2 regions of the Pseudomonas sp. F-14 TE3623 genome follow, and region 2 is predicted to be linked to the other one. Evidence: predicted binding sites of a transcription regulator. Region 2 holds the regulator's gene; the other holds the start of a gene.

What was found. Region 2 encodes sigma-54, which starts transcription at its own class of promoters, with help from an activator protein. Its sites were predicted from a motif close to ANTGGCATNNANNTTGCTNT; they were not measured.
Region 1: the regulator sigma-54 is predicted to act here: its motif matches at 1,834-1,853, upstream of glnK (P-II family nitrogen regulator).

Annotation. Positions count from the first base shown of each region.
Region 1 is NZ_JBRJHM010000001.1:435,390-438,798, forward strand. Features, by position in the region: gene AB7M29_RS02020 (ammonium transporter) at 1-1,256, opposite strand, end outside; gene glnK (P-II family nitrogen regulator) at 1,292-1,630, opposite strand; gene AB7M29_RS02030 (accessory factor UbiK family protein) at 2,046-2,306, shown strand; gene AB7M29_RS02035 (BRO-N domain-containing protein) at 2,757-3,284, shown strand; gene AB7M29_RS02040 (HigA family addiction module antitoxin) at 3,337-3,409, opposite strand, start outside.
Region 2 is NZ_JBRJHM010000001.1:1,715,876-1,719,284, reverse strand. Features, by position in the region: gene lptA (lipopolysaccharide transport periplasmic protein LptA) at 1-376, shown strand, start outside; gene lptB (LPS export ABC transporter ATP-binding protein) at 376-1,101, shown strand; gene AB7M29_RS07650 (RNA polymerase factor sigma-54) at 1,286-2,779, shown strand; gene hpf (ribosome hibernation-promoting factor, HPF/YfiA family) at 2,859-3,167, shown strand; gene ptsN (PTS IIA-like nitrogen regulatory protein PtsN) at 3,180-3,409, shown strand, end outside.

The DNA.
Region 1 (3,409 bases), 1.3 Mb from region 2:
ACGGCGTCCAGGACCTTAAGGATGATGAAAGTGACGATCGCGGTGTAGATCACCGTGAAGCCCACGCCTTTGCACTGAATCCAGACTTGTGCACCAATGTCGGTCACTGGGCCGAAGCCACCAAGGGCCGGTGCCGCGAACACACCGGTCAGGATCGCGCCGAGGATACCGCCAATTCCGTGCACACCGAAGGCATCCAGGGAATCGTCATAACCGAGTTTGCGTTTCAGGGTGGTGGCGCAGAAGAAGCACACCACGCCCGCCGCCAGACCGATCACCAGCGCGCCCATCGGGCCCACGGTGCCGGCTGCCGGAGTGATTGCAACCAGACCGGCCACAACACCCGAAGCGATACCCAGTGCGCTTGGTTTGCCGTGGGTGATCCACTCGGCAAACATCCAGCCCAGCGCCGCAGCAGCGGTGGCAATCTGGGTGACCAGCATCGCCATGCCGGCGGTGCCATTAGCGGCGGCAGCAGAACCGGCGTTGAAGCCGAACCAGCCGACCCACAGCATCGCGGCGCCCATCAGGGTGTAGCCGAGGTTATGCGGAGCCATCGGGGTGGTCGGGAAACCTTTACGCTTGCCCAACACCAGGCAGGCAATCAGACCGGCCACACCGGCGTTGATGTGCACCACGGTGCCGCCGGCGAAGTCGAGTACGCCCCAGTCCCACATCAGGCCGCCGTTGCCGGACCAGACCATGTGCGCAATCGGTGCGTAAACCAGGGTGAACCAGATGCCCATGAAGATCAGCATGGCGGAGAACTTCATCCGCTCGGCGAAAGCACCGACGATCAACGCTGGGGTGATGATGGCGAAAGTCATCTGGAAGGTAATGAAGACCGCCTCGGGGAACAACGCCGCGGGGCCGGTCAGGCTCGAAGGCGTGACACCGGCGAGGAATGCCTTGCCCATGCCGCCGAAGAACGAGTTGAAGTTGACGACGCCCTGCTCCATGCCGGTGGTGTCGAACGCAATGCTGTAGCCATAAATGACCCACAGAATGCTGATCAGACCGGTAATGGCGAAGCACTGCATCATCACGGAAAGAATGTTTTTCGAGCGAACCATGCCGCCGTAGAACAGCGCGAGACCGGGAATGGTCATGAACAGCACAAGGGCTGTCGAGGTCATCATCCAGGCGGTATCGCCGGAATTGAGGACTGGGGCCGCCACTTCGTCTGCCGCCATGGCCAGGCCGGGCATTACGAGGGACAACAGGGCTCCTAGCCCTGCGAATTTACGCAGAGTCATATTGTTTTCTCCTGGGGCGTTGGGTTTGTGGCGGCTTAGATTGCGTCGGTATCGGTTTCGCCGGTACGGATGCGAATCGCCTGTTCCAGATTGACCACGAAGATCTTGCCGTCACCGATCTTGCCGGTGTTGGCGGCCTTGGTTATCGCCTCGATAACCCGGTCCAGATCCTTGTCGTCAATGGCGACATCGATCTTCACCTTGGGCAGAAAATCGACCACGTACTCCGCGCCGCGGTACAGCTCGGTGTGACCCTTCTGCCGACCGAAGCCTTTGACCTCAGTAACGGTAATGCCCTGCACGCCGATCTCGGACAGCGACTCGCGCACGTCGTCCAGTTTGAACGGCTTGATGATGGCAGTGACTAGCTTCATGAAAACTCTCTCCCGAATTGGTGGACTTGCCCCAGGAAAACAAACCCGACTCAAGTCTAAGCGCAGTGCCTGGCTTTGTAACGCATCGTCGGCCTACCTGCCCGTCCGACGCCAGCGAACCACTCCGCACGAAACTTCCCCCGTTCCGCTTGGCGCACTGCATTCGTCACAGCGACTGCATCAGTGCATGGGTCACCAGCGACTAAGCAGAAAGCTTGCCATCTATCCAAAACCCATTGATTTCAAGTGCTTGGCCGCTGCCGCAGACCCTTTCGCTCAATTGACGCAACAGTTACGCACAACAACAGTGCGCGGCCGTCCACCCATATGCGCGAAAAGCGTGCATCGCAGTCGCCGAGATTGACTATAGACACTGCGTGATACACTGCCCGCCATTGTTGACAGGACATTTCCCATGCTCGCGCCCAAAGACTTCCTCGACGCCCTGAGCGGCACCGCCTCCCGCCTCTTCAGCGGCGACACCCCACTGCCGAAAAGCGAAATCGAAAGCCAGTTCAAGGCTCTGTTGCAGAGCGGCTTCAGCAAGCTAGACTTGGTGAGCCGGGAAGAGTTTGATAGCCAGATGGTTGTGCTCGCGCGGACCCGCGCACGGTTGGAGAGCCTTGAAGCGAAAGTGGCGGAGCTGGAAGCGAAGCTCAATCCACCGACCGAGTAACCCCGCCGATCCCCTTTGACAATGGGGTCTATGTGGGAGCGAGCCTGCTCGCGATAGAGTCACCACGATGTTCCAGCAGCCCCTCGTTGGAACGACCACCTCTGTAGGAGCTGCCGAAGGCTGCGATCTTTTGATCTTAAGCCCCGCAAACATCCCGGCAACTTCCTACAAAGATCAGCACCGCCGTCCGATTGCGCCGTGAAGCCCCGGTTCTTAAGCTCACTTCTGCTGAATGTTCAGCACTGGGTTTGGCGACCCGGAAGCTTAAGGCGCACAACGACCATCCGATGGCGGGTTTATTTCCGCCATATCGAGTCATGGCGGCTGTGCGTGGGAGATCTTCGGGTCTGCCGGGTTCCTTTTGCTCCGGTTCGCCAACCCGCGTACAGCTGCCACCCAATCGTTTGGCGACGGTTGACGGCAGCCCCTTTAGCAAAAGGAGCTGTATCAATGAATAGCGATGACACTTACCTGACCCCCCACATCTTCACCCGCCACAAACTCCACCTCCACGCCCTCCTCCTGGAAAACCAACCCTGGTTCAGCGCCCGCGACCTCGGTCGATTGCTCAGGCTCTTCCTCGACGAACGAGCACTACGCAAACTCGATCCCGACCAGCACCAGAATCTGCAGACACTCATCCACGGCACCGTCGAAAACACACTGCTGATCAGCGAATCCGGTGTCTACGCATTACTGGTCTACCACTACTGCCCCGAATACCGAGGCCTGCGCGAATGGCTGACCCACGACGTGGTGCCGGCGCTCAGAGACGCCCAACAACCCACCTCAACAGAGCGCCCGATCCTGAGCCTGCTGAATTGGCCGGAAATGTCGTTGAGTTTGCTGCACTGGAATAACCAGCCGTGGATTCGATTGCAGGATGTTCCGCAGATCCTGCCAGATCGAGAACAGCCACAGCATTCGGTCAATGCGCCGTGGTGGAAACGTGCGTCGCGAATACTTCAGGCATTCTGAACGACAAAAAAACCCCACGTTCGTAGCGTGGGGTTCGTTCAGGAGCAGAGGATCAAGCACAGTGCGGAAGACGCTCAACCTGATCCCGGATCGCAGCCCCTCGTTCGATCTCGGCTTTTCGCAAA
Region 2 (3,409 bases):
GCAGGGCTCGATGAAGGTCACCGGTAACACCGTGACCATCACCCGCACCCCGGCCGGCGACATCGACGTGGTGACTTCGGTGGGCAACCTCGCCTACTTCGAGCAACTGCAAACGGCGGGCGACACCAAGCCTGTTCAGGGTTACGGAGTGACAATTCAGTACCACGCCTCGCAAAACCGCGTCGTGCTGATCGATCGCGCCAAAGTCATCGACAAAGACAACAACGTCACCCAAGGCGAGAAAATCGTCTACGACACAGTCAAAAAGCTTGCGAGTGCCGGTCGTGCCACGGGTAACAAGGTTACCGAGGAGCGTCCTCGCATCGACATGGTGATCCAGCCGAAGAAGAAAACCGACGAGCAAAAGGCCCAGTAATGGCAACTCTGAAAGCTCAGCATCTGGCCAAGAGCTACAAGAGCCGTCAGGTCGTGCGCGACGTCAGCCTGTCCATTGACAGCGGTCAGATCGTCGGCCTGCTTGGCCCTAACGGCGCCGGTAAAACCACCTGCTTCTACATGATTGTCGGCTTGGTACAGGCCGATCAGGGCCGTGTACTGATCGATGACCTGGACGTCAGCCACCAGCCGATGCACGGTCGTGCGAAGGCGGGTATCGGCTATCTTCCGCAAGAAGCGTCGATCTTCCGCAAACTGTCGGTGGCCGACAACATCATGGCCATCCTCGAGACTCGCAAGGAACTCGACAAGGCCGGTCGTCGCCAAGAGCTGGAAAGCCTGCTGCAGGAATTTCACATCCACCACATCCGCGACAACCTCGGCATGAGCCTGTCCGGTGGTGAACGCCGCCGCGTGGAAATCGCCCGGGCACTGGCCACCAATCCGAAATTCATCCTCCTAGACGAACCCTTCGCCGGTGTGGACCCGATTTCGGTGGGCGACATCAAGCAGATCATTCATCATCTCAAGGCCAAAGGCATTGGTGTGCTGATCACGGACCACAACGTCCGTGAAACCCTGGATATCTGCGAAACCGCCTACATCGTCAACGATGGTCAACTGATCGCTGAAGGTGACTCCGCCACCATCCTAGCCAATGAACTGGTCAAGGAAGTGTATCTGGGTCATGAGTTCCGCCTGTAAGCACTCAGGTGCCCGGGTCGCCGAGAGAGCGCTCACTTCAATAAAAAATCAATAACTTTTTATTGTTACAGCGCTCTAGGCAAACACTTCAGTTTCGGGCATATAATTTGCTTATGTTTGGCGCTTCGGCGCCCTGTAGTGGATGGCGCATGTGCGCCGGCGAATAAGGTGTTAAGCCCCTGCCATGAAACCATCGCTAGTCTTGAGAATGGGCCAGCAGCTGACGATGACACCGCAGCTGCAACAGGCCATCCGCCTGCTCCAATTGTCGACCCTGGACCTGCAACAGGAAATCCAGGAGGCCCTGGAGTCCAATCCGATGCTCGAACGCCAGGAAGAAGGCGACGACTTCGATAACGCAGACCCCTTGGCCGATAGCGCCGAACAGAAACCCAACGCCGACATTCAGGAACCCTCCTACCAGGAAACCGCCCCGACGGTGGATAACCTCGAGGAAGGCGACTGGAACGAACGAATTCCCAACGAGTTGCCCGTCGACACGGCCTGGGAGGACGTCTACCAGACCAGCGCCAGCAGCCTGCCGAGCAATGATGATGACGAGTGGGATTTCACCACCCGCACATCAGTCGGTGAAAGCCTGCAAAGCCATTTGCTCTGGCAGCTGAACCTGGCACCGATGTCCGACACCGATCGTCTGATCGCCGTAACCCTGATCGACTGCATCAACAATCAGGGCTACCTGGACGAAACCCTCGAGGAAATCCTCGAAGCGTTCGACCCGGAACTGGACATCGAACTGGACGAAATCGAAGCCGTCCTGCACCGCATTCAACAATTCGAACCCGCTGGCATCGGCGCCCGCAACCTCGGTGAATGCCTGCTGCTGCAACTGCGCCAGCTGTCCGCCAAGACCCCTTGGCTGGCCGAGGCCAAGCGTTTGGTCACCGATTACATCGACCTGCTCGGCAGCCGCGACTACAGCCAGCTGATGCGCCGCATGAAGCTCAAGGAAGATGAGCTGCGCCAGGTCATCGAATTGGTCCAGAGCCTCAACCCACGCCCGGGCTCACAGATCGAGTCCACTGAAGCCGAATACGTCGTTCCCGACGTGATTGTGCGCAAGGACAACGAGCGCTGGCTGGTGGAGCTGAATCAGGAATCTGTGCCACGCCTGCGGGTCAATGCCCAATACGCCGGCTTCGTGCGCCGCGCTGATACCAGCGCTGACAACACCTTCATGCGTAACCAGCTGCAGGAAGCTCGCTGGTTCATCAAGAGCCTGCAAAGCCGCAATGAAACCCTGATGAAAGTCGCCACCCAGATCGTCGAGCATCAGCGCGGCTTTCTTGAATACGGTGACGAAGCCATGAAGCCGTTGGTACTGCATGACATCGCCGAAGCGGTGGGTATGCATGAATCGACGATTTCACGGGTGACCACACAAAAATTCATGCATACCCCACGGGGCATCTATGAACTGAAATACTTTTTTTCCAGCCACGTCAGTACCTCCGAAGGCGGTGAATGCTCGTCCACAGCGATCCGCGCGATCATCAAAAAACTGGTTGCTGCGGAAAATCAGAAAAAGCCGTTGAGTGACAGCAAGATCGCTGGTTTACTGGAGGCACAAGGCATTCAGGTAGCCCGTCGCACCGTCGCCAAGTACCGCGAATCCCTGGGGATCGCGCCTTCCAGCGAACGGAAGCGGTTGATGTAGCCGCCGGGCTCGCCACAGCGTTCCAGTGGCAGGCATTTCTGCCTGCCGCTTTATGCACTGGCAACGAAGGAGAAGCTGTATGCAAGTCAACATCAGTGGACACCAACTGGAAGTGACCGAACCCCTGCGCACCTACATCGGCGAAAAACTCGACCGATTGGAGAGGCATTTCGACAAGATCACCAATGTGCAAGTCACGATGAACGTCGAAAAACTGCTGCAGAAGATCGAAGCCACGCTGCATATTCCCGGCGGAGAAGTGGTCGCCAATGCCGAGCATACGGACATGTATGCCGCCATCGACCTGCTGACCGACAAGCTGGATCGCCAACTCAAAAAGCATAAGGAAAAGACCCAGAGCCTCCTCCAGGGCGCGACCGGTCGTTAACACCCCCAATCCATGATCCGACTAGAAACCATCCTGACCCCCGGCCGTTCCCAAGTGAACGCGCCGGGTGGCAGTAAAAAGAAAGCCCTCGAGCAAATTGCCAACCTTATCCACCGCGAAGTACCGGATCTGGAAATGCAGGACGTCTTCGAGGCCCTGATTGCCCGTGAGAAACTCGGTTCTACCGGTTTCGGCAACGGCATCGCCATCCCCCATTGCCGGCTCAAAGGCTGCACCTCGCC